DNA from 3 places in the Pseudoalteromonas sp. P1-30 genome. Region 1 is predicted to be linked to each of the others. Evidence: predicted binding sites of a transcription regulator. Region 1 holds the regulator's gene; each other region holds the start of a gene.
What was found. The regulator LexA, encoded in region 1, represses DNA repair genes until DNA is damaged. The targets are predictions, from matches to a motif close to TACTGTATNNNNATACAGTA.
Positions count from the first base shown of each region.

Region 1 (8,053 bases):
AAAACCATGATCTTTACCGCACAGCTCTGCACACTGTCCTCGGTAAATACCTTCTTCGTTAATGTTGGTCCACGTTTCGTTGATAAACCCCGGATTGGCATCTTTTTTAACGGCAAAATCGGGTACCCACCAAGAGTGAATAACATCATCAGAGGTCATTAAAAAACGCACCTTTTGATTAATTGGCAGTACTAAAGGTTTATCAACCTCAAGTAAGTAATTAGGGTTTTTATTAGCAAGGTTGGCTATTTCGTCTTGAGGGGTAGATAAAATAGAGTAAAACTCTACGTCTTCTCCCATATATTCATAATGCCATTTCCACTGTGACCCTGTAATTTTAATGGTTAAGTCGGCCTTACTGGCATCTTCCATCGCAATGAGGGTTTTAGTGGCAGGGATTGCCATGGCAATTAAAATAACAAACGGAATGGCAGTCCAAAGAATTTCTACTTTGGTACTTTCATGAAATTGGGCAGGAACTGCCCCTTTAGATTTACGGTGATGAATCAGTGCCCAAAACATTATTGCGAACACTATCACCCCAATCACACAACATATTAAAAATATGGTCATGTGTAGCTGATATACATTATTACTTATATCGGTTACGCCCTTGCGCATATTGTATTGGCTATTAGCCAGCACTTGCTGCGGGAACATAATCAACACAAGCCACAAGGTAGAGGTCAGTTTACCCATGTGACGGCTCCTTTGATGCTATTGCGAATGCAAAGCGAAGAGGCATACGGCTTAAACGCCAATTCGTTATTTTTATTTTTTAACCAATCTTATTTTTAATTGGTATCGCTAGGACAACAAAAGGTTTGTGTATATTGTGTGTTCTCATAACTAAAAAGCTGTGAGTTATTGTTAGTCCAGCACATTAATGATTAGCTAAAAAACGTACAACAAGCAAGTTTTAGTATAAAAAACAATCAAGTGATATTTTAAGATTGACTAAATGACGGCGTATTAAATTGTTATTTAACAGCCAAGACACGAGCAAAATTAAGGGATGTAACACGCCTAGGAAGATAAAAGTATGAGTGAAAAAAAGTTTACAGCCTAAATAATTTTAGGGCGCTTTGAGATGGTGGAAGGTTTGTTTCTAAAACAAAAATGCACACTAAAAAGTGCGCATTTATAGATATTACTTAAAAATAGTTAAAAATTACATCCAGTCGGCATTTCTTATTACGCCAACGGCTAACCCTTCAATATTAAAAGATTCGTTTTCAAGGTCTACCTCTATAGGCGTAAACTCTTCGTTTTCAGCGTGTAATAATACTTTTCGGCCTGCTTTTTCTAGGCGTTTTACGGTTACGTCTTCATCTACTCGTGCAACCACAACTTGGCCGTTTTCTGCAGTTTGAGTACGGTGTACGGCAAGTAAGTCACCATCCATAATACCTATATCTTTCATACTCATGCCGTTAACACGCAGTAAAAAGTCGGCGGCTGGTTTAAACATAAGTGGGTCTATTTTACAGTGACTCTCAACATGTTCTTGCGCCAAAATAGGCGAACCCGCTGCAACTCTACCAATTAATGGTAGCCCTAGTTGCTCTGGCTCTTCTTCTTCAACCAATTGAATACCACGGCTTGCGCCTGGTTTCATTTTAATAACACCTTTTTTGGCAAGCGCTTTTAAGTGCTCTTCTGCGGCATTGGCACTTTTAAAACCGAGTGTTTGCGCAATTTCGGCACGTGTAGGAGGCATACCAGTGTCTTTAATAAAAACTTTTATTAGTTCGAGTATTTGAGCTTGGCGTTTAGTTAATGGTCGCATACAACTGGTTTTCCATACAGTACATTTAACTGTGAGTATATACAGTTAAATAAAAATCGCAAATTTAAATTGTGCTTTAAAATAGCTAAATACACCGCACCTGGATAAATTTTAGGTAATTACAGACGTTCAGTATTTAAAATGCTATAAATTTGCTTTCAATATAAAGGAGTAATTATGAGTATTTGGCATCAACCCATTACATTAGAGCTTTGCAAACAGTTAGATGAGGGAATAAACGGCCAAGGCACGCTAATGAAAACTATGGGCATAGAAATAACCGAAATAGGAGATGATTACCTAGTGGCTACCATGCCTGCTATTCCTGAGCATCATAATCCTATTGGTATGGTACATGGTGGCGCAAATGTGGTACTTGCCGAAACCGTAGCAAGCTACGCCGCTAACTTTGTAGTGGACTTTACAAAATTTTATTGTGTTGGACAGGAAATTAGCGCCAGCCACTTAAAGGCCTCTCGAAATGGCACTTTAACCGCCGTTACTCGTGCATTTCATATTGGTAAGCGCAGTTCTGTATGGGAAATAAAAATAACCAATAGCCGCGGCGAGCTTTGCTGCGTATCAAAAATGACCGCAGCGGTTGTCGAGCGCAAATAATTAACTATGGCTACTTTTCGATAGGGTAAATCGTTATTTCCATACCAGCGCCAATTGCAGATATACGTAGTAGTGTATCTGCATGTAGAGCTTGGTTAAAACACTTAGGTGACGTGCCCGACTCAAAGCCTATATCAAACGTTCTGCGCGAACAGCTTAGCCACTGCTTAAGCGCATTACGTGAACACGACTCTATTAATTCACATAAGTGGTTGATTGCTTTGTCTGGCGTGGTTATATCACCTGAGGCTTCAATACGCGCCAATTGACGATATTCGTCTTTGTCATAATGCAAAACCATCGCGTTTTTCTTTAAGTCTGCCACCAGGGCGCTAATATCTTGTTTAGACTCAAGCTCTAGATCTACATTTAAAAATTGAATTTCCGACATTGTCTGCTTTTTACCCTCTTATAGTTTCATCGCAAACTTTAACGCAGTTTTACTTTTATACCAAATCAACTAAGCGCTAAACATGGCTTTATTCATAGAAAATACCTGTTTAAACGCCATTGGCACCTAATTTGCCTTATAAAACGGGTTAGGCTAGTTACGCTTAATTTTACCGTTTATGTATGAAAGTTATACACACACACTGTGTAATTAAACGCTTCAGGAGGACAATTATGGTAGGTCATGGCCCGCAAATTAAAAATGACGATCAGTACGATGCGCTTCGAGATGAAGGCATGAGCAAAAAAAAGCCGCGCGCATTGCTAATAGCAATACTCATAAAACTGCTGTCAAAGGCGGCAAAGCCTCAAAGTATGAGCTACGCACTAAAAAGCAGCTGTACAATAAAGCTAAAGAGCTCGGCATTAGCGGCCGCTCAAAAATGAGCAAACAAGGGCTAATAAATGCCTTACGTGAGCATTAAACACAGCCTCACTGATTTTTTACCGCTCCTTTTTATTATTTTTATAAAGTTAGAGTAAGCTTATGAATAACTGCGACAAAATGCCGCAGTAAAAGCATGGGCTGCTGTAATACACTAACGCTAAAAATAATAAGAAGCACAAAATGAAAAAACAACTATTTAAGCGCGCTCGAAAACTACATAAGTGGCTAGGCTATTTACTTGCCTTACAAATTTTAGCTTGGCTTTTAGGCGGCTTAGTAATGAGCGCGATACCACTTGAATACGTACACGGTAAGCACCTTGCTAAGCGCATACTTACAAACCCATTTACTCAAGCAGATTACCCCACATCACTCGATAATATTACTGCCCAAGTACCTAACCCCACGCAAATAGTGTTTGAGCACTTTTTAACGACCCCGCTTATTACTGTTATTAATACTGACGAGCAGCAAAGCTTTAATGGTTTAACGGGGCGCCCTTTTCAGCCACCCACCAAAATACAAATTACCGCTAATGCACAAGCGCATTTACTCATCGACGCTAAGCCAATTAGCACTACACTTTTAAAACAAGGCACTCGAGAGGTGGGATACAAAAAAAATGTGTGGCAAGTACAATTTAACGACACCTTTAATACTACGCTGTATTTAAACGCAATTAACGGCAAAGTTATCACCGTTCGCAGCACATTATGGCGCATATTCGACTTTTTTTGGATGCTACACATAATGGATTACGACGAGCGTGAAGATTTTAACAACCCGCTTCTCATCAGTTTTGCAGCCACCAGCGTACTATTTTGTTTATGCGGTATTATTTTATTAATACAAAACGTTAGGCTAAAAAAACTTACACGTGTTGGTCAATCAAAATAGGGTTGCCGTCTGGGTCGGTAATAATAAAACTTTTATCACCCACAGGTTCAACCTGGATATGAGCGTTTTGAAAATATTCGCTAAGCGCATCAACATCCTTAAACTCTGTAACGGTTTGTGCGTTTTGATCCCAGCCAGGATTGAAGGTCAGCATGTTTTTATCAAACATACCCGAGAACAAGCCAATTAAATGCTCACCGTTTTTCATCACTAGCCAGTTTTGCTCTATCTCACCTGCAAACTCGCTAAAGCCCAACTTTTCGTAAAACGCTTTTGAGGCTCTAATATCTTTAACTGTTAAACTTATTGAAAAAGCACCTAGCATAGTCATCTCCTCGCTATTTTTTATATCAGTATAGAGTGTACTAAGCATTGCGGATTAAAATTTGTTCAGGCTTTATCTTTTAGCAGCAAAACTTTAGACTAGCGCCTCCTGTAGTTCACGTATGTGATGGATATGCTTAAATTTATTTTGGCCTTTGTGGCTTGTTGTATTTGTTTTTCTGCATCGAGTGAAGAATTTACCCGTTTTTCAACGGCTAAAAGGCACTTAATTAAAACCCTACCCGAAAACGCCAAAAGCCTTTACTGCGGCTGCGACATTAAAAAACAAGGTAAAAAGCTAATCCCCGACCCTAGCAACTGTGGTTATATTCCACGTAATACGTTAACTTCCTCTGGCAAGGTTAATGTACGTGCACTGCGTATAGAGTGGGAGCATATAGTGCCGGCGTGGGAATTTGGTCACCAGCTACAATGCTGGCAAAACGGTGGTCGTAAAAACTGTCGCAAGGTCAGTGCTAAATTTAGAAAAATGGAAGCCGATATAAACAATTTAGCCCCCGCAATTGGCGAAATTAACGCAGATCGCTCTAACTATCGCTTTGGTATGCTTAGCGAAAACGCTACCCAATATGGCCGCTGCCAAGTAAAGGTTAATTTTAAACAACGCGTTGTAGAGCCTCCTTTTTATGCCCGTAAGCGCATTGCCGACACCTACGCCTATATGCAAAAAACATACGGCTTAAAAATATCAGCTAAACAACAAAAACTATTTGATGCCTGGCAAAAACAAGCATTTGCAGATAAAAACAGCGCAAGTAAGCTGTAGCACACCTAAGTGTATACACTCATTTACATAATTTAGGGCCTAATACGTTGAATAAATGAGCGGGTGTTGTAGTATTTTAAACAACTTATTTACAAAAAGTAGTTTTGTATGTTTAAAAATAATAAAGCAACACTCGCTATTATTGCTGCACTTTCAAGCCTAACGCTTGTGGGCTGTGGCGGTGGTAGCAGCATGAATGAAACGCCCGACCCAGTCGTCACACCTCCTGCAAACACAGCCCCGACATGGACGGCAGGTGTATTTGAGCCATCGGAGGAGTTAAAAAACTTTTGCGAAAACCCACGCACAGGTAACGATCCGTTTAATAATAATGAGCCCTACCCTGACCAAGCCGGTTCGGCCCTTTACGAAAAGCTTTGGCTTCGCTCGTGGAGCGACGAAACCTACCTTTGGTATGATGAAATAGCCGATAACGACCCTGAAAACTTTGCTACAGTGGCCGATTATTTTGCCCAACTAAAAACCGAAGAACTAACCGACTCTGGTGCTAAAAAAGATAATTTTCATTTTTCAGAGCCTTCTGAGGACTACTTTCAAGAAGCGCAATCAGGTGTAACCTCAGGCTATGGTATAAATTGGGCATTTATTGGCGACCCAGCTGATAGAATTTTACGTGTTGCCTACCTAGAAGACGACTCACCAGCAAGCCAAATTGGTTTTCAACGTGGCGATACCGTACTTGAAGTTGATGGCGTAAGCATTAATACCAGCACACAAGCAGGCGTAGATACCTTAAACGAAGGATTATTTAGCCCCACTAATGGCGACTCGCACACCATCGTTGTGCGCAGTAACAATGGCGCTGAAAAAACCTTTAACGTAACTGCCGGCAACATAGAGCAAACACCGGTTCAAAACGTAAAAACCATTACCACTGCAAATGGCACTAGCGTAGGGTACATGCAGTTTAATAGCCATATAGGTATTGCCCAAGAAGGGTTAATTGCTGCCGTTAATAAATTTAAAACCGATAACGTAGAAGAGCTTGTTATCGACTTTAGATATAACGGAGGCGGTTTATTAGCGCTTTCTTCGCAGCTGGCTTACATGGTGGCGGGCAGCGCCAACATTCAAAACCGTATTTATTACCAAACTCAGCAAAACGATAAACAACCGGTAGAGTCGCCTTTTCCGTTTATAGATGAAGAAATTGATTACTCAACTTTTTTTAGCACTGGCGAAAGCCTCCCCGATTTAAACCTATCTAAGGTATATGTGCTTAGTACATCGGGTACGTGTTCAGCCTCAGAAGCCTTTATTAATGGCTTAAAAGGCATTGACGCCGAGGTGGTGCTCATTGGCGACACAACCTGCGGTAAACCATACGGTTTTACCCCAACACATAACTGTGGCACCACCTATTACACCATTCAATTTAGCGGTATTAACAGTAAAGGGTTTGGTGAATATGCAGCAGGCTTTACGCCAACGCCTACACCACAGTTTGATGCTGATGTAAAAGGCTGTGTAGTCAGTGACGACTTTGATAATCAATTAGGCGATCCAAACGAAGGGATACTCTCTACTGCGCTTTATCATATTGATAATAACGGCACGTGCCCTGTTAGCACTGCCTCTGCGAGTATTAAAACGCAAGTACAAAGCGCTGCTGGCGATAGCAAGCAGCTATTACCTTTAAACGCACCTAATAACGTTAACCGTGGCAATATGGATTTAACATGGCCTACGTTAAATAAGGATAAGTAATGGCTAAACTACTGGCAATATTAACCTTATTATTTATTGGAGGCTGTAACAGTATGAGTAATGCCACTGCTAAGCCTGCACTACTAACCGAGGTAAACCCAGGCGTTATAGCCACGCTCCAGCAAGCGATTATAAAAGCAAAGGGCGGCACACTAGTTACACTGGCCGACACCGTTTTTACTAAACGCAGCGAGCTATTATTAAGCCATGGAAATAGTAAAGACTCAAATGGTATGCCCATAATGGGCGCGCATAATATCAAGCCAGAAAAGTTTGTTTTACAAATAATCGGCAAGCAGTGCGTGCTTTATTATCCTAAAAAAGATATGTCTATTGAGCTTAAAAACGTAAGCTGTAAAGCACAATAAAATACCTTTAAAAAAGGCACAGAGCATTTATGCTATGTGCCTTTATCGTTTTTCACTTGGTTTATAAGTCTTGATGCGGACCAAACACTTCGTAATGAATATGCTCGTTTTTAACACCGAGTGCCAGTAATTGGCTTTTCACAAACGCCATAAACCCAGCGGGGCCACATAAGTAAAAATCGCCATTTGTAAGAGGTAACTGTGTTTTTATGGCAGCTAAGTCCATTAACCCTGTAAAATCAGCCCTATCACTACTTTGATTAAACCACGTAATAGTTTGCAAGCTGTTATAAGCCGCACTTAATTCATTTAAATAGTGTGCAAATGAGTGCTGCTGCGTATTTTCGCACGCATGTAAATACATAATATTTTGCTTAGGGTTATCGCTTAATAGCGTTTCGAGCATCGCAAGCATTGGGGTTTGCCCTACACCTGCTGAAATAAGTACCGCTGGGTTTTTACTATTTCGTAAAAAGAAATCACCTGCAGGCGGGTACAGTTCAACTATGTCACCTTGAGCTAGTGAGTGTAAATAATTAGACACCATGCCAGGCTTTGGCTGTAGCTCTTTTTTAACGCTAATACGGTAGTTTTTACCATTGGCTTTTTGTGAAATAGAATACTGGCGAATTTCTTCATATTCAGCGCCCGCTGGTTTAACTTTAACCCCTAAATATTGGCCAGGTTTATGGGTAATCACCGCT
Region 1 is NZ_LKBC01000009.1:28,578-36,630, reverse strand. It holds gene coxB (cytochrome c oxidase subunit II) at 1-699, opposite strand, end outside; gene lexA (transcriptional repressor LexA) at 1,172-1,789, opposite strand; gene AN395_RS13630 (PaaI family thioesterase) at 1,967-2,407, shown strand; gene AN395_RS13625 (hypothetical protein) at 2,418-2,798, opposite strand; gene AN395_RS13620 (Rho termination factor) at 3,032-3,244, shown strand; gene AN395_RS19795 (hypothetical protein) at 3,223-3,282, shown strand; gene AN395_RS13615 (hypothetical protein) at 3,426-4,142, shown strand; gene AN395_RS13610 (VOC family protein) at 4,117-4,467, opposite strand; gene AN395_RS13605 (endonuclease) at 4,594-5,253, shown strand; gene AN395_RS13600 (S41 family peptidase) at 5,362-6,981, shown strand; gene AN395_RS13595 (hypothetical protein) at 6,981-7,349, shown strand; gene hmpA (NO-inducible flavohemoprotein) at 7,411-8,053, opposite strand, start outside.

Region 2 (8,053 bases), on a different contig from region 1:
AGTACATGGCTTGGTTGGTATTGCGCTAGTAAGGCATCTAGCCTGCGTAAAGCTCCACCGGTAGTTTCGCCACTAATACTGGCATTAATTAGCTCTATATTACGCTGCTCTGCATCGTATTTATCTTGTAACAATTTAACCCAGCCTTGCTCTTGTTTAAGCCCATAGGCTGCACTTAAACTGTCTCCAAGTATTAAAATCGTGTTGTCGGCCGCCGCACTAAGTGGTTTGATAACTAAAAATAAAACGAATACAAAACGTAGGATTGAATGAGTCATATGTCAGCGCTTTCTCAATTAAATATTATTCAAGTAAATGGTTTGTCTAAAGTAGTTTCTACCTTCGAAGGTGAGTTGCCCATCCTCAGCGACATCAGCTTTAATGTCAAGCATGGCGAGTCAGTTGCTATTGTTGGCACCTCTGGCTCAGGAAAATCCACGTTATTAAGTTTATTAGCGGGGCTAGATACCGCCAGCAGTGGTGAAATTACCCTTGATGGCGAGCCGCTACATAAATTAGATGAAGAGCAACGCGCGGCATTGCGTGCTGAAAAAGTAGGTTTTGTATTTCAATCTTTTATGTTGGTACAAAGCTTAACCGCACTTGAAAACGTGATGTTGCCGGCAGAGCTCGCTGGCGAAAGCGATGCCAAAGAGCAAGCTCTAGCCCTATTAGAAAAAGTGGGGCTGAGCCATCGTATTGACCATTACCCATCGCAACTTTCTGGTGGTGAGCAGCAACGTGTAGCCATTGCCCGCGCTTTTATTGGCACACCTAAAATTTTATTTGCCGATGAGCCCTCTGCAAATTTAGACAGTAAAAACGGCAAAATGGTGGAGTCACTATTATTTGATTTAAACCAGCAGCACGGCACAACGCTAATTTTAGTAACTCACGATGAAGCACTCGCGCAAAAGTGCCAGCATATTGTACAAATTGAAGCGGGCTGCTTAGTTAAAAACTCAAAAGAGGACGTAGCGAATGTGGGCTAAGTTAGCACTTAAATTATTTGCGCGTGAATTTCGCCGCGGCGAACTAACGGTAATTAGTGCCGCCATTGCGCTGGCGGTATTAACGGTGCTCACACTGTCTATGGTCACTGAGCGAATAGCACAAAGCATAGCGCAAAAAAGTAGCGCGTTTATCGCCGCAGATAGAGTACTGGCAAGCGCCCATGAGCTAGACACGGCGTTTATTAGCAAAGCCAAACAAGAAAACTTACAAACTGCGCAAATGATCTACTTTGATACCATGTTATTTGCCAACGACGAGATGCAATTTACCTCGGTAAAAGCGGCGTCTAACGAATACCCGTTAAAAGGCGAGTTAAAAGTAAAATCATCATTGCTTGGTGAAACACAAGTAGCGCAGGGCGGCCCAAAGCCTGGCAATGTGTGGCTAAGTGAATCGGTTTTTTACAGCTTAAATATTGATATTGGCAGCCAAGTAGAGCTAGGCGCAGCAGTATTTAATGTAGAAAAAGTGGTGGTTGAAGAGCCAGATGCGCCGTTTAATGTATTTTCGAGCAGCCGCAGAGTGCTTATAAATATTGCCGATGTAGCAAAAACTGAGGTTATTCAACCTGGCAGCCGAGTAAATTATCGCCAGCTTTATGCAGGCGATGAATCAGATATAACCCGGTTTTATGAATGGTTAAAGCCGCAAATGGCTGAAAACCAACGTTGGTATGGCGTAAAAGATAGGCAGTCGCCCATATCAAATAGCTTAAACCGTGCCGAAAGCTTTTTATTACTGGCAGGTTTGCTGGGCATTATTTTGGCTACGGTTGCTATTGCTGTGTCGGCAAAGCGTTATTGTGAGCGCCAATACGACCCCGTAGCAATGATGAAAACACTTGGCGGAAGCCGTGCATTAATTCGTAAAATATATTTTATGCACTTACTCATGGTGTGTGCTTTAGCGGTTATTGTGGGATTAGCCATAGGCTACGGTTTGCAAGAAATAGCCACTGGTTATTTAGCAAAAAGTATGGATATGAGCTTACCTGCCGCCGGGTTTAAACCTTGGCTGGTGGCCATTAGCACAGGCGTTATATGTGCGGTTATGTTCTCTATTAAGCCACTGCTTGATTTATTTGATATTCCACCGCTTAGAGTATTACGCCGTAATTTAGGGGACAGACTAGCGGTAAGCCGTGTGCACTTAGGTTTAAGTGCGCTTACGGTGTTTTTATTAATGTGGTTATTTAGTAATAACATTAAAATAACGCTTATTTTATTTGTCTCTACGCTTGCTTTGATTGCGGTTTTGTTTGTTATTTCAAAACTAATATTTGGCGGAGGTCGTAAATTAGGCTTAAAACCAGGCAACAGTTGGTCGTTAGCTATTGCTTCTATACAAAAGCGTGCCAACGTAAATGCGGTGCAGCTTATTAGCTTTTCGTTGGCGATAAAATTGCTATTGTTTTTGATTGTGCTTAAAAACGACATGATCTCAGATTGGCAGTCTCAATTACCCGCCGATGCGCCTAATGCATTTTTAGTTAATATTACGCAAAACGAACTTGAGCCTGTAAATAATTACCTAGCAGAGAACGATATTTTAGTTTCGGATTTTTATCCAACCATTCGTGGGCGTGTAAATGCGGTAAATGGAGAGCTTGTTGCGCGTAAAGTGTCGTTGCAAGATAACGAGAAAAAAGATGAAGAAGCGCGTTCAGGCATTGGCCGTGAGCTTAATCTAACCTGGCTTGATAATGTACCAGCCCAAAACGAAATTGTGCAAGGGCAGTGGTTTGGCGAAGGCGCAGTGGGCGAGGCATCGGTTGAGGAGTCTATGTTGGAGCGCCTAGACGTAGAAATAGGCGACACCTTAACATTTTTAATTGGTGCGCAATCATTTGACGCTAAAATTACCAGTGTGCGTAAAGTAAATTGGGCGACGCTAAAACCTAACTTTTTTATTATTTTAAGCCCCGATGTGCTAAAAGATTTTCCGGCAACGTATATTTCATCTGTGCGAATAGAGCCAGATCAAAAGAAAGCGTTTAGCCAGTTACTGCGCACTTATCCAACCATTACCGCCATCGATGTAGATAACTTTGTTAAGCAAATACAGTCAACCATTGAGCAGGTGTCGTTAGCTATTGGCTTTGTGCTTGCTATTGTGGTTTTGTGTGGCGCATTAGTGCTTATATCTCAGGTGCAAGCGAGCCTTGGCGAGCGAATGCAAGAAATAGTAATACTGCGAACGTTAGGCGCCAAAGGGCGGCTAATAAAAAATGCGACGCTTTATGAGTTTTTGCTATTAGGTGGCTTAGCCGGGTTTGTAGCTGCATTATTTAGTGATGTAGCCTTGCTGATTGTTCAGCAGCAAATGTTTGACTTAGCCGGTAAGTTGCACCCAACAATTTGGCTAATAGGGCCAGTGTCGGGCGGGGTGTTTGTAGCCGCGCTTGGCTACTTTATGATTGCCCGTAAACTTAAACAAAATACCCAAGGCTTAGTACGTGCTTTAGCCTAAGCTATACTTTTAACGCTAAACGCCCGCACTAAGTTGCGGGCGTTTTTGTTTTTACTCGCCACTGGTAATTTATACAGTGCTCTGGCATTATTACCGTTATTGAAAAATAACAATAATGAGTGTGCTGTTTGGCCATTATTTTAGGGATAGACCCAGGTTCGCGTTTAACCGGTTATGGTGTGGTTGCGCATCAAGGCGCTAAATTTACCTATTTAGGAAGCGGGTGCATTAAATTAGCCGAGCATGAGTTCCCCATACGATTAAAAATGATCTACCAAGGGATCACGCAAATAATAGAGCAGTTCTCCCCCGAAACCTTTGCCATAGAAAAAGTATTTATGGCGCATAACCCGGATGCCGCGCTAAAACTTGGCCAAGCCCGAGGAGCCGCCATAGTGGGAGCCTCTATGGCCGACTTACCCGTATTTGAATACTCAGCACGGCAAATTAAACAAGCCGTGGTAGGTAATGGCGGTGCCGATAAGTCGCAAGTGCAACACATGGTAAAAAATATTTTAAAATTACCTGGCACACCGCAAGCCGATGCGGCCGATGCGCTTGCCATTGCAATTTGCCATGCGCACTCAGAACAAAATTTAATAAAACTAGCGGGTAGCGCAAGCAAAACCGTTAGAGGACGTTTAAGGAAATAAATATGATTGGCCGTTTAAATGGCACTTTAGTTGAAAAGCAGCCGCCCGAAATTTTATTAGAAGTAAGCGGCGTAGGCTACGAAGTACAAATGCCCATGACCTGTTTTTACGACTTACCCAATATTGGCGAAAACGCCATAGTGTACACGCACTTTGTAGTACGCGAAGACGCACAACTATTATTTGGCTTTAATAATAAAACCGAGCGCGCGCTTTTTAGAGAACTATTAAAAGCAAATGGTGTGGGCCCTAAACTAGGCTTAGCTATTTTGTCGGGCATGTCGGCGCAGCAATTTGTTAGTTGCGTAAACAACGAAGATGCCACAACATTGGTTAAATTACCGGGTGTGGGTAAAAAAACCGCTGAGCGTTTAGTGCTAGAAATGAAAGACCGCTTAAAAGATTGGGGTAACGATTTATTTACGCCATTTAGCGATAATGCCGTTATAGAGCCTCCTAGCGATGCAACAATTGCCAATAATGCTGCAGACGATGCCGTATCGGCACTTGTTGCGCTTGGTTATAAATTGCCACAGGCGCAAAAAGCAGTAAAATCGGTAAGTAAACCCGATATGTCTACTGAGGTTCTTATTAAAGAATCTTTAAAATCAATGTTGTGAGTAAACCATGATTGAAGCTGATCGTTTAATTGACGCGAGCAAAAAAACCAACGAAGACACCATAGACCGCGCAATAAGGCCCAAGCTTTTAGCCGACTACAAAGGTCAGCCGCATGTTAAGCAGCAAATGGAAATATTTATAGAGGCAGCGCGCAGCCGCGGTGAAGCGCTCGATCATCTATTAATATTTGGCCCGCCGGGCTTAGGTAAAACCACGCTTGCTAATATTGTTGCCAATGAGCTTAATGTAAGTATTAAAACCACTTCAGGCCCAGTACTTGAAAAAGCCGGCGATCTTGCTGCATTGCTTACCAACCTTGAAGAAGGCGACGTGCTGTTTATTGATGAAATACACAGACTCAGCCCACAAGTTGAAGAAATACTTTACCCCGCAATGGAAGATTACCAACTCGATATTATGATTGGTGAAGGCCCCGCTGCACGCTCTATTAAATTAGACTTACCGCCGTTTACGCTTATTGGCGCGACAACACGCGCAGGCTCACTTACCTCACCACTAAGAGACCGTTTTGGCATAGTGCAGCGCTTAGAGTTTTACTCGGTAGCTGACCTATCGCATATAGTGGGGCGCTCTGCACATTACCTAGATTTACAAATGTGCGACGATGGCGCTACCGAAATTGCAAAACGCTCACGAGGCACACCGCGTATAGCTAACCGCTTATTGCGCCGTGTGCGCGATTACACGCAAGTAAAATCAGATGGTACAGTAAATGCCTCCGTTGCCGAGCTGGCCCTTGATATGATTGACGTAGATAAAAGCGGGTTTGATTACATGGACCGTAAATACTTACTTGCCATTATCGAAAAATTTATGGGTGGGCCTGTAGGGCTAGATAATTTAGCCGCCGCCATAGGCGAAGAAAAAGAAACCATTGAAGATGTAATAGAGCCGTTTTTAATTCAGCAAGGTTTTATACAGCGCACACCGCGCGGGCGAATTGTATCTGACAATGCGTATCATCACTTTGGTTTACTCCCAAAACAAGATTAACCCCTCTTTAGCCTGTTACAGTAAATGTAGCGGGCTACTTCCTCTGTTAAATGTAATACCAATTTGCAATAACACTTAATCATTTTGCGAGGCGAACGTGTCGCTACATGCGTTTAATAACTCTCATTTACGACTGCATGCAGAATGTATAGCAGTGCAGGAGCAATTGCCAAGAACAACGAAATAGCGAATTTTTTGCCTAGCTATCAACACGTTTTTCCAGCCTCAACATAGCTCACTTAATTAAGAAAATTAGTATAGTTTTTTAAAACTTACTCAGCTTTCATCCACTTTGTTGCAAATGTAACCAATAAATTAAAATCGTTTTGTAATTCACTTAACGTTAAGACTGGCGTGGCTATGCTGCGTACCATTAAAACCAGTTAGCTTTAAAACAGTAGCAACATAAGAGACTAGATGCGGCGCTAATTGTGTTAATAAGTTTTACCTTGTAATAAACATGCTTTTTACTGAAAGTAGATAATTCAAAGATACGAGCGGGTAAAAAAAGATAGTAAATACACCGTTGGCAATTAAACAGATTGTGTAATTTATACTTATTGTATGCCAAGTTGGTGGTAAAATTTAGGCAAAAAAAAGCCCGCATATAATGCGGGCAAACAACAAGTTGAAGGAAGTAATCCAGGGAACTACGTTTTACTTAATCAGGTTTTATCCAAAAAGAGTAAAACAATGTAATACGATTAAAAATCCTATTACTAAGAACTTGGCTTAATGAAAAATGTTTCATTCAGTGCGTAAGCTCGGTATGGGAGAATAATACGGAATAAGCATTTTTTGTTCAAACTAGAAAATTTAAAATTTCAGATAAGAAAAACTAATCTGATGAATTTTTTTGTTGTTCGAATCTTGTACGTTAATTATTCGTTAAATTTATAAGTGGCTGAAAATTAATAAATAACTGCTCTGAGCTGTATTGTTACAGTATTAGTTATATTAGTACATGCAAAGTGGCGTGAATTACTTTTGCGTGCTTATGCACTTTTTATGAATAAACGGTGCGTTTTATTAAGTTTACTGCGTATATTTACGCACTTTTGTAGTATTAAATTGTGTTTTACTAAACGCGGTAGTCGCGTTTTAGAAACAAACAAGCGATTAAGCGTATGTTTAACGTTTTTTGTTGCCAATTCATAGCAATATCGTTGTCAGTAAACCCTTGACTCGATACACTAGATGCAACTTATGGCCGTTACAATGGTCTTATTTACACAAAATAACCAAATTGACGTTTTTTGAAATTATTTAGGAGTTTAACGTGGGATCAGGGCTTAATTTTTTAGATCTAATTCTAGAAGCCAGTTTGCTTGTGCAGTTAGTAATGCTAGCACTAGTAGCAATGTCTGTTATGTCATGGGCAATTATTTTTCAGCGCAAAAAAGCAATTAGCGACGCCTTGTCTGATGCAAAAAAATTCGAACAAAAATTTTGGTCAGGTATCGACTTAAGCAAACTATACAACGAAATCTCATCACGTAGCGGTCAATCTCATGGTATTGAAGCGTTATTTACATCTGGCTTTAAAGAATTTGCACGCCATAAAAAGAACACCTTTCAAAGTGCTGGCATTGTAATGGAAGGTACGCATCGCTCTATGCGTGTGGCACTGTCACGTGAAATTGAAAAACTAGAATCGAGCTTATCGTTTTTAGCGACAGTGGGTTCGATTAGCCCATATATCGGCTTATTCGGTACGGTGTGGGGTATTATGAATGCCTTTATAGCACTTGGTGAAGTGAAGCAAGCAACATTACAAATGGTAGCGCCAGGTATTGCTGAGGCACTTATTGCAACGGCAATGGGCTTATTTGCGGCTATTCCGGCTGTTATTGCGTATAACCGCTTTGCTAATAAAGTTGAAAAACTAGAATCACATTACATCAACTTTATGGAAGAATTTGCCAATATTTTACACCGTCAAGCAGCTACCCAAATAGAGGCTAAAGCGAATGTATCAGCGTAAGAAGCGCCGTCCGGTCGCAGAAATTAATGTAGTACCTTACATTGATGTAATGTTGGTATTGCTAATTATATTTATGGCAACAGCACCGCTTATTACTCACGGTGTGAAAGTTGATTTACCAAAAATGGAAGAGTCGGATTTAGTCGATACTAAAGACACGCCGCCCATTATTGCCTCGATTGACTCGGCAGGTAAGTACTACGTAAGCATAGGCACTGATCCAGAAGAGCCAATGGAAGCACTTGATGTGGCCGCGGTTATTAAGCTACAGCTAATGAAAAACCCTGATGTACCAGTA
Region 2 is NZ_LKBC01000014.1:28,326-36,378, forward strand. It holds gene AN395_RS16485 (arylesterase) at 1-278, opposite strand, end outside; gene AN395_RS16490 (ABC transporter ATP-binding protein) at 279-992, shown strand; gene AN395_RS16495 (ABC transporter permease) at 982-3,483, shown strand; gene ruvC (crossover junction endodeoxyribonuclease RuvC) at 3,612-4,136, shown strand; gene ruvA (Holliday junction branch migration protein RuvA) at 4,139-4,756, shown strand; gene ruvB (Holliday junction branch migration DNA helicase RuvB) at 4,764-5,771, shown strand; gene tolQ (protein TolQ) at 7,051-7,755, shown strand; gene tolR (protein TolR) at 7,742-8,053, shown strand, end outside.
Region 2: a site for LexA is predicted at 3,543-3,562, ahead of ruvC (crossover junction endodeoxyribonuclease RuvC). Genes of this name have one in related genera too.

Region 3 (8,053 bases), on a different contig from region 1:
GGGAGAACGATTATAATGAAGTGCAAGCTAGCTTTTTACTGTCGCTTACCCAGCTTTCAAACGAGGCCAATTGGCAACCCATTCCTTTTCAACGTTTTGGCAAAACCATCACCTTGCAAGGGTTTAGTACACCGCACGGATTACTGTGGGGAGCAACGGCTAGCATTATAAAAAACTTTACAAAACAGCTTGCCCTACCAGTGTAAAACTTACGGCCAAATAGTTACATAATATAGAATTAACGTTATGATACTCGACCGTTCAAAGAACAGCTTTCGGGCTGAGTAAATAAAGTAGAGACCCATAGTATGATCAGTGCATTTGATATGTTTAGCATTGGTATTGGCCCATCGTCGTCACATACCGTTGGCCCAATGCGTGCCTCGCGCTTATTTGTTAATGACCTACAAGAGCAGCAACTTTTAACCTCTGTTACCGATATAAAGGTAGAGCTTTATGGCTCACTGGGTCAAACCGGCGTAGGCCATGGTTCTGGTAAAGCCGTTATATTAGGGCTTGCCGGCTACGACCCAGAAACAATAGATGCCGATTTAGTTGACGATATCCTTGCCACCATTGAAAAAGAGCAAGTGATATACCTCAACCAAACCCATAAAGCGAACTTTCCTAAGCAAGGGGCTATTGTTTTTCATCGCCGTAAAACGTTACCTAAGCACTCTAATGCCATGGAAATTATTGCCTCAAATAATGGCGAAAAAGTATATAGCAAAGTGTACTACTCTATTGGCGGCGGCTTTATTGTTACCGATGAAGAATTTGAAAACGAAAAACAAGCAGCCCTTGATATACGCGAGCAAAACCCGGCTCCTTACCCGTTCGAAAGTGCAAAAGATTTACTAGAGCTGTGTAAAGAATCCGGCTTTAGTGTATCTACTTTAATGATGCATAACGAAAAAACGCTGCGCAAAGAAGACGATATTAAAGACGAGCTGTTTAATATTTGGCAAGTAATGAAAGCCTGTATTGAACGTGGCATGCGCACCGAGGGAATTTTACCTGGTGGTTTAAAAGTTAAACGCCGTGCACCTAGTTTGTATTTAAAGCTAAATGTAGAAGTGAGTAATGACCCACTCAGAGCAATGGATTGGGTGGATTTATTTGCCTTAGCTGTAAATGAAGAAAATGCCGCGGGTGGGCGCGTAGTCACGGCGCCAACAAATGGTGCTGCGGGTATATTGCCGGCCGTTTTAATGTACTACCACACATTTATTAAAGAAGTGGACCGCGACATAGCCACACGCTATTTATTAACCGCAGCGGCGATTGGTATTTTATACAAAAAAAATGCCTCTATTTCGGGCGCAGAAGTAGGCTGTCAAGGTGAAGTAGGTGTTGCCTGTTCAATGGCTGCCGGCGCACTCACCGAAATTGTTGGTGGTAATGTAGTACATGTTGAAAACGCCGCCGAAATAGGCATGGAACATAATTTAGGCTTAACCTGCGACCCTGTAGGCGGATTGGTACAAGTACCGTGTATTGAGCGCAATGCCATGGGTGCCATTAAAGCAATTAATGCCTCTCGCCTAGCAATACGTGGCAGTGGCGAGCAAAAGGTGTCGCTTGATAAAGTGATTAAAACCATGCTCGATACCGGTAACGACATGAAAACCAAATATAAAGAAACCGCACGCGGTGGATTAGCGGTAAACATTATTGAATGTTAAGCGTATAAAAACAAAAAACCGCGTATTTTAGCAATACGCGGTTTTTTAGTATTTGTATACTTAAAGTCTTACTATTTTACTGGCAGTTCTATGTCGGAAAATAACGCATCAACATCTTCTTGATTACGTAATAAGCTTGCTCGCTCTACTCGCTCTTTAGTTAAATGCGGGGCAAAACGCTCAATAAAGTCATACATATAAGTACGTAAAAAACTGCCCTTTCTAAAGCCAATTTTAGTTGTGCTAGCTTCAAATAAATGGCTGGCATCAATACACACTAAATCTGTGTCACTTAATTGATCAACGGCCATTGAAGCGACTACACCTACACCTAGCCCTAACCTTACATAAGTTTTAATTACATCGGCATCGGTTGCAGTAAACACAATGTGCGGCTCAAGGCCGTGCGCGTTAAATGCTTTATCAAGCTCAGAGCGCCCAGTAAACCCAAATACATACGTAATAAGCGGATACTGCGCTATATCAGCAACGGTTAAATTGTCGGCCTTTTGTGCTAGAGGGTGATCTTTTGCCACCACAATGCTGCGGTTCCAATGATAGCAAGGCAGCATAACTAAATCTGAGTATAAATGAAGTGCTTCAGTTGCAATGGCAAAGTCTGCGTCACCGCGCGCTGCCGCATCAGAAATCTGTTGTGGTGTACCTTGATGCATATGCAGCGAAACTGCTGGGTATTTTTTCATAAAGCCCTGAATAACACTTGGCAAAGCATAACGAGCTTGCGTATGTGTGGTGGCTATATTTAGTTTACCCTGATCAGGCAGCGTGTGCTCATTAGCAACCGCTTTTATACCTTCGACTTTAGATAAAATTTCGCGAGAAATGTTAATTATTTCTTCGCCGGCACCTGTAACATGCGTTAAATGCTTACCACTGCGGCCAAAAATTTGTACACCTAGCTCATCTTCAAGCATGCGCACTTGTTTAGATATACCAGGCTGTGAGGTAAATAAACTCTCAGCAGTTGCTGATACGTTTAGCTTATGGTTTTGAACTTCTACGATGTATCTAAGTTGTTGTAATTTCATGGTTGCAGTTTTTAACGTTATTATTAAGCTTATATGATGGTAATACTAAGCAAAACCAAGTTTAAATTAGTTAAAACTTGGCAAAGTAAGCACGTATATTTTCATTATTTAAGCATTAAGGCTAGCATAATAAACCCGCTGCAGATAGCGATGTTTATTCAGGTTCAACTTATAATACATTATTCTTATATCTAATTTTTAACATATTTTTAAGTTAATCAGCGCAAAGCTACCCTCAAAGCATATATTTGATGTAATATAAAAAAATAGATTATGAATCCGAGAATTAAGCCATGATCGTTTCGATTATAATTGTGCTTATAGTGGCACTGATAGTGATTGCACTGTGGGTAAGCGCTGTACAGCAGCACAAAGAAAAGCAAGAAATTGAACGTCGCAAAGAATTAACAAAACAAAAAGCGATAATTGAAGAAACCGAAGAAGCACTTATAAATAGCGCTAATATACCGCTTTCTGAAAACATTATACGCGTTTTACAACGTAGATGTTACGAAGCACTAAACGCTATGGTGAACCATTCACCTAATTCTAAAGCATTAAAAAGCAGAATGAACGAAGCTAAAGAAAAGCTAAGTGGAGCAGTTCAAGGTAATAGCAGCGACAATTTATCGTTACCAAGTAACGATAAGCAGTTAGTCTCGTTAATTCAGGGCATAAAAAAGCTTAGAGTTATTATGCGCTCTGAGCACAGTAAAGGCCGTGTAGATAGCCAAATATTTGCAGCAGAAGATAAGCGCCTTGAAAAGTTACAACTCAGAATTAACATAGAAAGCCAGATTAAACGCGGTTTATCTGCTCGCTCAGCGAGCATGGTGGGCTCTGCTAGGCAATATTTTGAAAAAGCCTATGCAACACTTAGTGCCGTTACCTATTCTGATGAATACGTAAACGCAAAACGCCAAGAAGTTGAAGCCTATTTAGAAGAAATAAGCACAGAACTAAAAGCATCAAACGCCACTGCCTTGAAGAAAAAAGCAGAAGCAGAGCAAGATGACTTAGACGTATTATTTGCACCTAAAAAGAAATGGTAATTTTAAATACCCAAAAGAAAGCCCATACATAATGTATGGGCTTTTTTGTATCTGTTAAGCTGTTTTTACCAATGGGTAAATACTAACGTATTTTGAGGCACTACCTAGCGCTAACTACGTTATAAACGCTCATTTACCACAACATAGATACGCAAGGTATAACAATGCAGTGGCAATGAGCGATAGCCACTAAATAATAAATGTTTACCCACCCTCAAACTAAGCCTCTTAGCTAAAAGAATGGGTATTAGCTATTATGATAAAAATGCAAACTTGATAATAAATAACGCTGTTAAAATCCACACGCTAATACTAACCTGATCGCGTTTACCACACAGTACTTTAACCGCAGTATACGATATAAAACCAAGAGCAATACCATGCGCAATAGAGAATGTAAGCGGCGTCATAAGTAGTACTACACTTACCGGAATTGCATCGCTCATGTCATCCCAGTTTACAAACTTAAGGTTTTGCAGCATTAATACCGCAACGTATAAAATAGCACCCGCTGTTGCATAAGCCGGCACCATTTGCGCAAGCGGCGCAAAAAACATCATTAGTAAAAAGCATATACCCACAACAACAGCTGTTAAGCCAGTACGCCCACCAACCGATACACCGGCCACAGACTCAATATAAGAAGTAGTGGTAGAAGTACCTAACATTGCCCCCGCAATAGTAGCTGTACTATCGGCACTTAAAGCACGCCCTAAACGTGGCATATTGCCTTTTTCATCGGTTAAGCCTGCTTTTTGAGTTACCGCAACTAACGTGCCTGATGTATCAAATAAATCAACAAACAAAAACGCAAAAATTACACTCAGCATAGAAAGCTCAAAGGCCGCTGCAAAATCAAGTTGCATGAAGGTAGGTAAAATAGACGGTGGCATTGACATTACGCCGTGGTACTCAACTAAGTCGAGGCTTAACGCAATGCCCGTTACTAGCAAAATGCTAATAAGTACGCCGCTTTTTATATCACGATAAAGCAAAGCAGCAATGACAAAAAAGCTTAAAATAGCTAATAAAGGACCTGCCGAAGTAATATCGCCAAGCTGTACTAATGTAGCTGGGCTTGAAACAATAATGCCTGCATTTTTAAGCGCAATTAACGCTAAAAACGCACCAATACCAGTGGCAATAGCCTGCTTTAAAACCAAAGGAATAGCATTAATTATCCACTCTCTGACCTTAAACAAACTTAATATTAAAAATATACAACCAGACATAAATACCGCACCTAATGCAGCTTGCCAGCTATAACCCATGCCCAGTACAACACCGTAAGTAAAAAATGCGTTTAAACCCATGCCCGGCGCAAGTGCTAAAGGGTAATTAGCCCACAATCCCATAATAAAACAGCCAATAGCAGCCGCAATACAGGTAGCAACAAATGCAGCACCTTGATCCATGCCTGCTTCCGCAAGCATTGCAGGGTTTACAAATACAATGTAAACCATAGTAATGAAAGTAGTGATTCCAGCAATGCTTTCGCGTCGCACATTGGAGTTATTTTCGCGGAGTTTAAATAGAGCTTCGAGCATAATAGACTTGTGATAGTAAAAAGTGACGTGATTTTACCATAAAATTAAGTATAAACAGGACATTTTACCTTGCGATATACTAAACTGTTGACGTAGAAACTATAAAAAAGAAAATATATGAATAAGACTCAGCCTAGCGGACAAGACTTAGAGCAGCAATTAAACAATATTTTAGATTTTGTAACACAGCCTACAAACCACAGCGCTGAAAACAAGAGTGATGTAAGTGAGCAAACAACACTTAACAAAGCACTGTATTATTTAAAGCATAACCAGGCACCGTTGGCAGCTAAGTGGATGCGCCTTGCCGCAATGGCCGGAAATCATCGCGCCCAGTTTTATTTAGGGTTATTTTTTGTCAAAGGCCAAGGCGTACCAAAAAGCGTATTTCACGCAGCAGCATGGCTGAGTTTAGCCAGCAGCCAAGGCTATGAACCGGCAACCGCTGCTTTAAATGATTTAAGAAAATATATCGACACCAAACGTCTTAAAGACGCTCAGTGCTATGCAGCCAGTTTGTATGAGCAAATCCACCAAATTCAGTTTGCCCACTTAATCCCAAAAAATGACTAACTACTGTATAGCTAACAGCTAAGCACTGTAAAACACACTAAAATAACTGTATAGCCATCCCTTAAGTACTGTATAACGCTGCTACACTTTATACAGTACTGCAAACACCCTCAGCTTTCACTTACACGACTTAAATTATAACACACTGTTTTTAAAGTGTTATTTTTATTATTTATTTTTTAAAACCATTAACTGTATAAAAAATAACAAAAAACGCTTGCACACAACAACTGTATAAACTACTGTATACATGTACTGTATATAAACCCAGTGAGTGAGACCTATGCTACAGCCAATTACCGTAAGAACCGTTAAAAGCTACCAACAACATGATGAAAGTGAGTCGGTAAACTTAATAAAAGTAGAAGATGAAATTTCTGCTACGTTTGAGATGCTAAAAGTGTTGCACCAATACAATAGCTCTAACGCGTGGACCTTACTGATTGCGCCCGACCATGTACCTAGTAAAGCCTTGTTAGATAGCTGCTCTATAGATACCAGCAAACTGCTTGTAATAAGACAAAAGCATTTAGTAAATTTAGAGTATGTGCTAAATTCAGCACTTCATAATGGTAACTTTGCAGCCATTATTACGTGGACCGATATAGTAAGTGAACAGCAGCTTGTTAATTTATCGCTTAATTTAGACAAAAGAAGCGCTAAGCTATTTTGCTTTACTAAAAAAACCAGCACTACAGCAATATCACTTACTCAATAAGCTTGGTAAAATACATTTTTAATTTATGTTAATTAGTATTTTATGAGTGTAACCAGTACTAGCGCTTGCTTATGCAACAGTCAGCTTAATTATGGCGACTGTTGCCAGCCTTATCATCTTGATATAAAAACCCCAGCAACACCTGAGCAACTAATGCGTTCGCGCTTTAGTGCTTATGCATTAAAAAATGCATCTTATGTATTTAAAACTTACGCCAAAGAAAAACAAGCACAAAACCCAGTAAATGAAATTGCTGACTTTGCTAATAGCTGCCGCTTTGTAAAATTAGTTGTGCGCGATACGCAGCAAAGTGATGAGCGAGGTTATGTTGCTTTTAACGCGTATTATTTTTACCAAAACTTATATTGTGAGTTGGATGAGAAATCAGACTTTATAAAAGAGGACGGTGAATGGCGTTATTTAGAGGGTATTATTAATCCGGTCGCCGATATAAAAGTTGCCAGAAACGACCCCTGCCCATGTGCAAGCGGTAAAAAATATAAAAAGTGTCACAGTGTATAAAATAAGCTAAACACTTAGCATAACAATAGCTTTTTATTTAAGCGCTACTCTATACCACTAAACATGTTAATAACTGCCATAAACAAAAAATGGACCATCTAGGTCCATTTTCTACAATATGCTATTGGTTATTCATCATCATCTAGATCGAACGATTCACGCTGCGCAGGTCTAGCTAAAATCTCAACATAGAATGAAGTAAGCGCCTGCTTTTCGATTTCGCTGATCTTGTTGTTAATTTCAGCTACGTGAACAACTTCGGCATCATCGGCACTTGTGCCAAACTTACAGTCAAACGCCCAGTAATCAGCTTCAACAGGTAGCGTTTTATTGCGCTCTCTTTTCAAATATTTTTTCACTTCATGCTTTGCAGCATCAACCATACGAGGGTATTTGATTTTCTCATGATTTAGCGTGAATGTTTTCTTCATTACGTTCCTAATTACCTTGATTTAATGATAATGGCACTCAAGTCATACCATTTGCAGCCATTATAGCAATTGCATTTAATTTGTGGATGCTTTTTTTAAACAAAAAAAGAATTGTTCTATTTTATTGCATAACCGATTATTAAATATAAGGTGTTTTAGGCTTTTAAAACGCACAAGTGTTAAATTATTTTTATGCGTTAGCAACAAGCAGTGGCTTATGTATAGCCTCATTAGTTAAATCGTCATAAAATGCCGCGGCGTCCATTTGTGGACTTGCAAGCGCGGTGTGCGTGTCATTTAAGCGCCTGCGTACTGATAGTTCACAATTATCGATTACTGTTAAAGGAATATGTAACTTGTCATCTCTAATCGCTAGTGGCTCAGGGTTTAAGCAGTGGCTTAATTTTATTGCTTTCATGCCTGCTTGCTCGCCTTGTTGAACAATCACCGACGCGTGCTCTTGCCCTATGGTCATA
Region 3 is NZ_LKBC01000006.1:34,722-42,774, reverse strand. It holds gene AN395_RS11545 (CoA pyrophosphatase) at 1-206, shown strand, start outside; gene AN395_RS11540 (L-serine ammonia-lyase) at 309-1,685, shown strand; gene cysB (HTH-type transcriptional regulator CysB) at 1,757-2,734, opposite strand; gene AN395_RS11530 (hypothetical protein) at 3,028-3,786, shown strand; gene AN395_RS11525 (NCS2 family permease) at 4,041-5,333, opposite strand; gene AN395_RS11520 (tetratricopeptide repeat protein) at 5,451-5,906, shown strand; gene AN395_RS11515 (SulA-like leucine-rich domain-containing protein) at 6,190-6,624, shown strand; gene AN395_RS11510 (YchJ family protein) at 6,667-7,146, shown strand; gene AN395_RS11505 (DUF6172 family protein) at 7,275-7,577, opposite strand; gene AN395_RS11500 (VC2046/SO_2500 family protein) at 7,768-8,053, opposite strand, start outside.
Region 3: a site for LexA is predicted at 6,147-6,166, ahead of AN395_RS11515 (SulA-like leucine-rich domain-containing protein). Genes of this name have one in related genera too.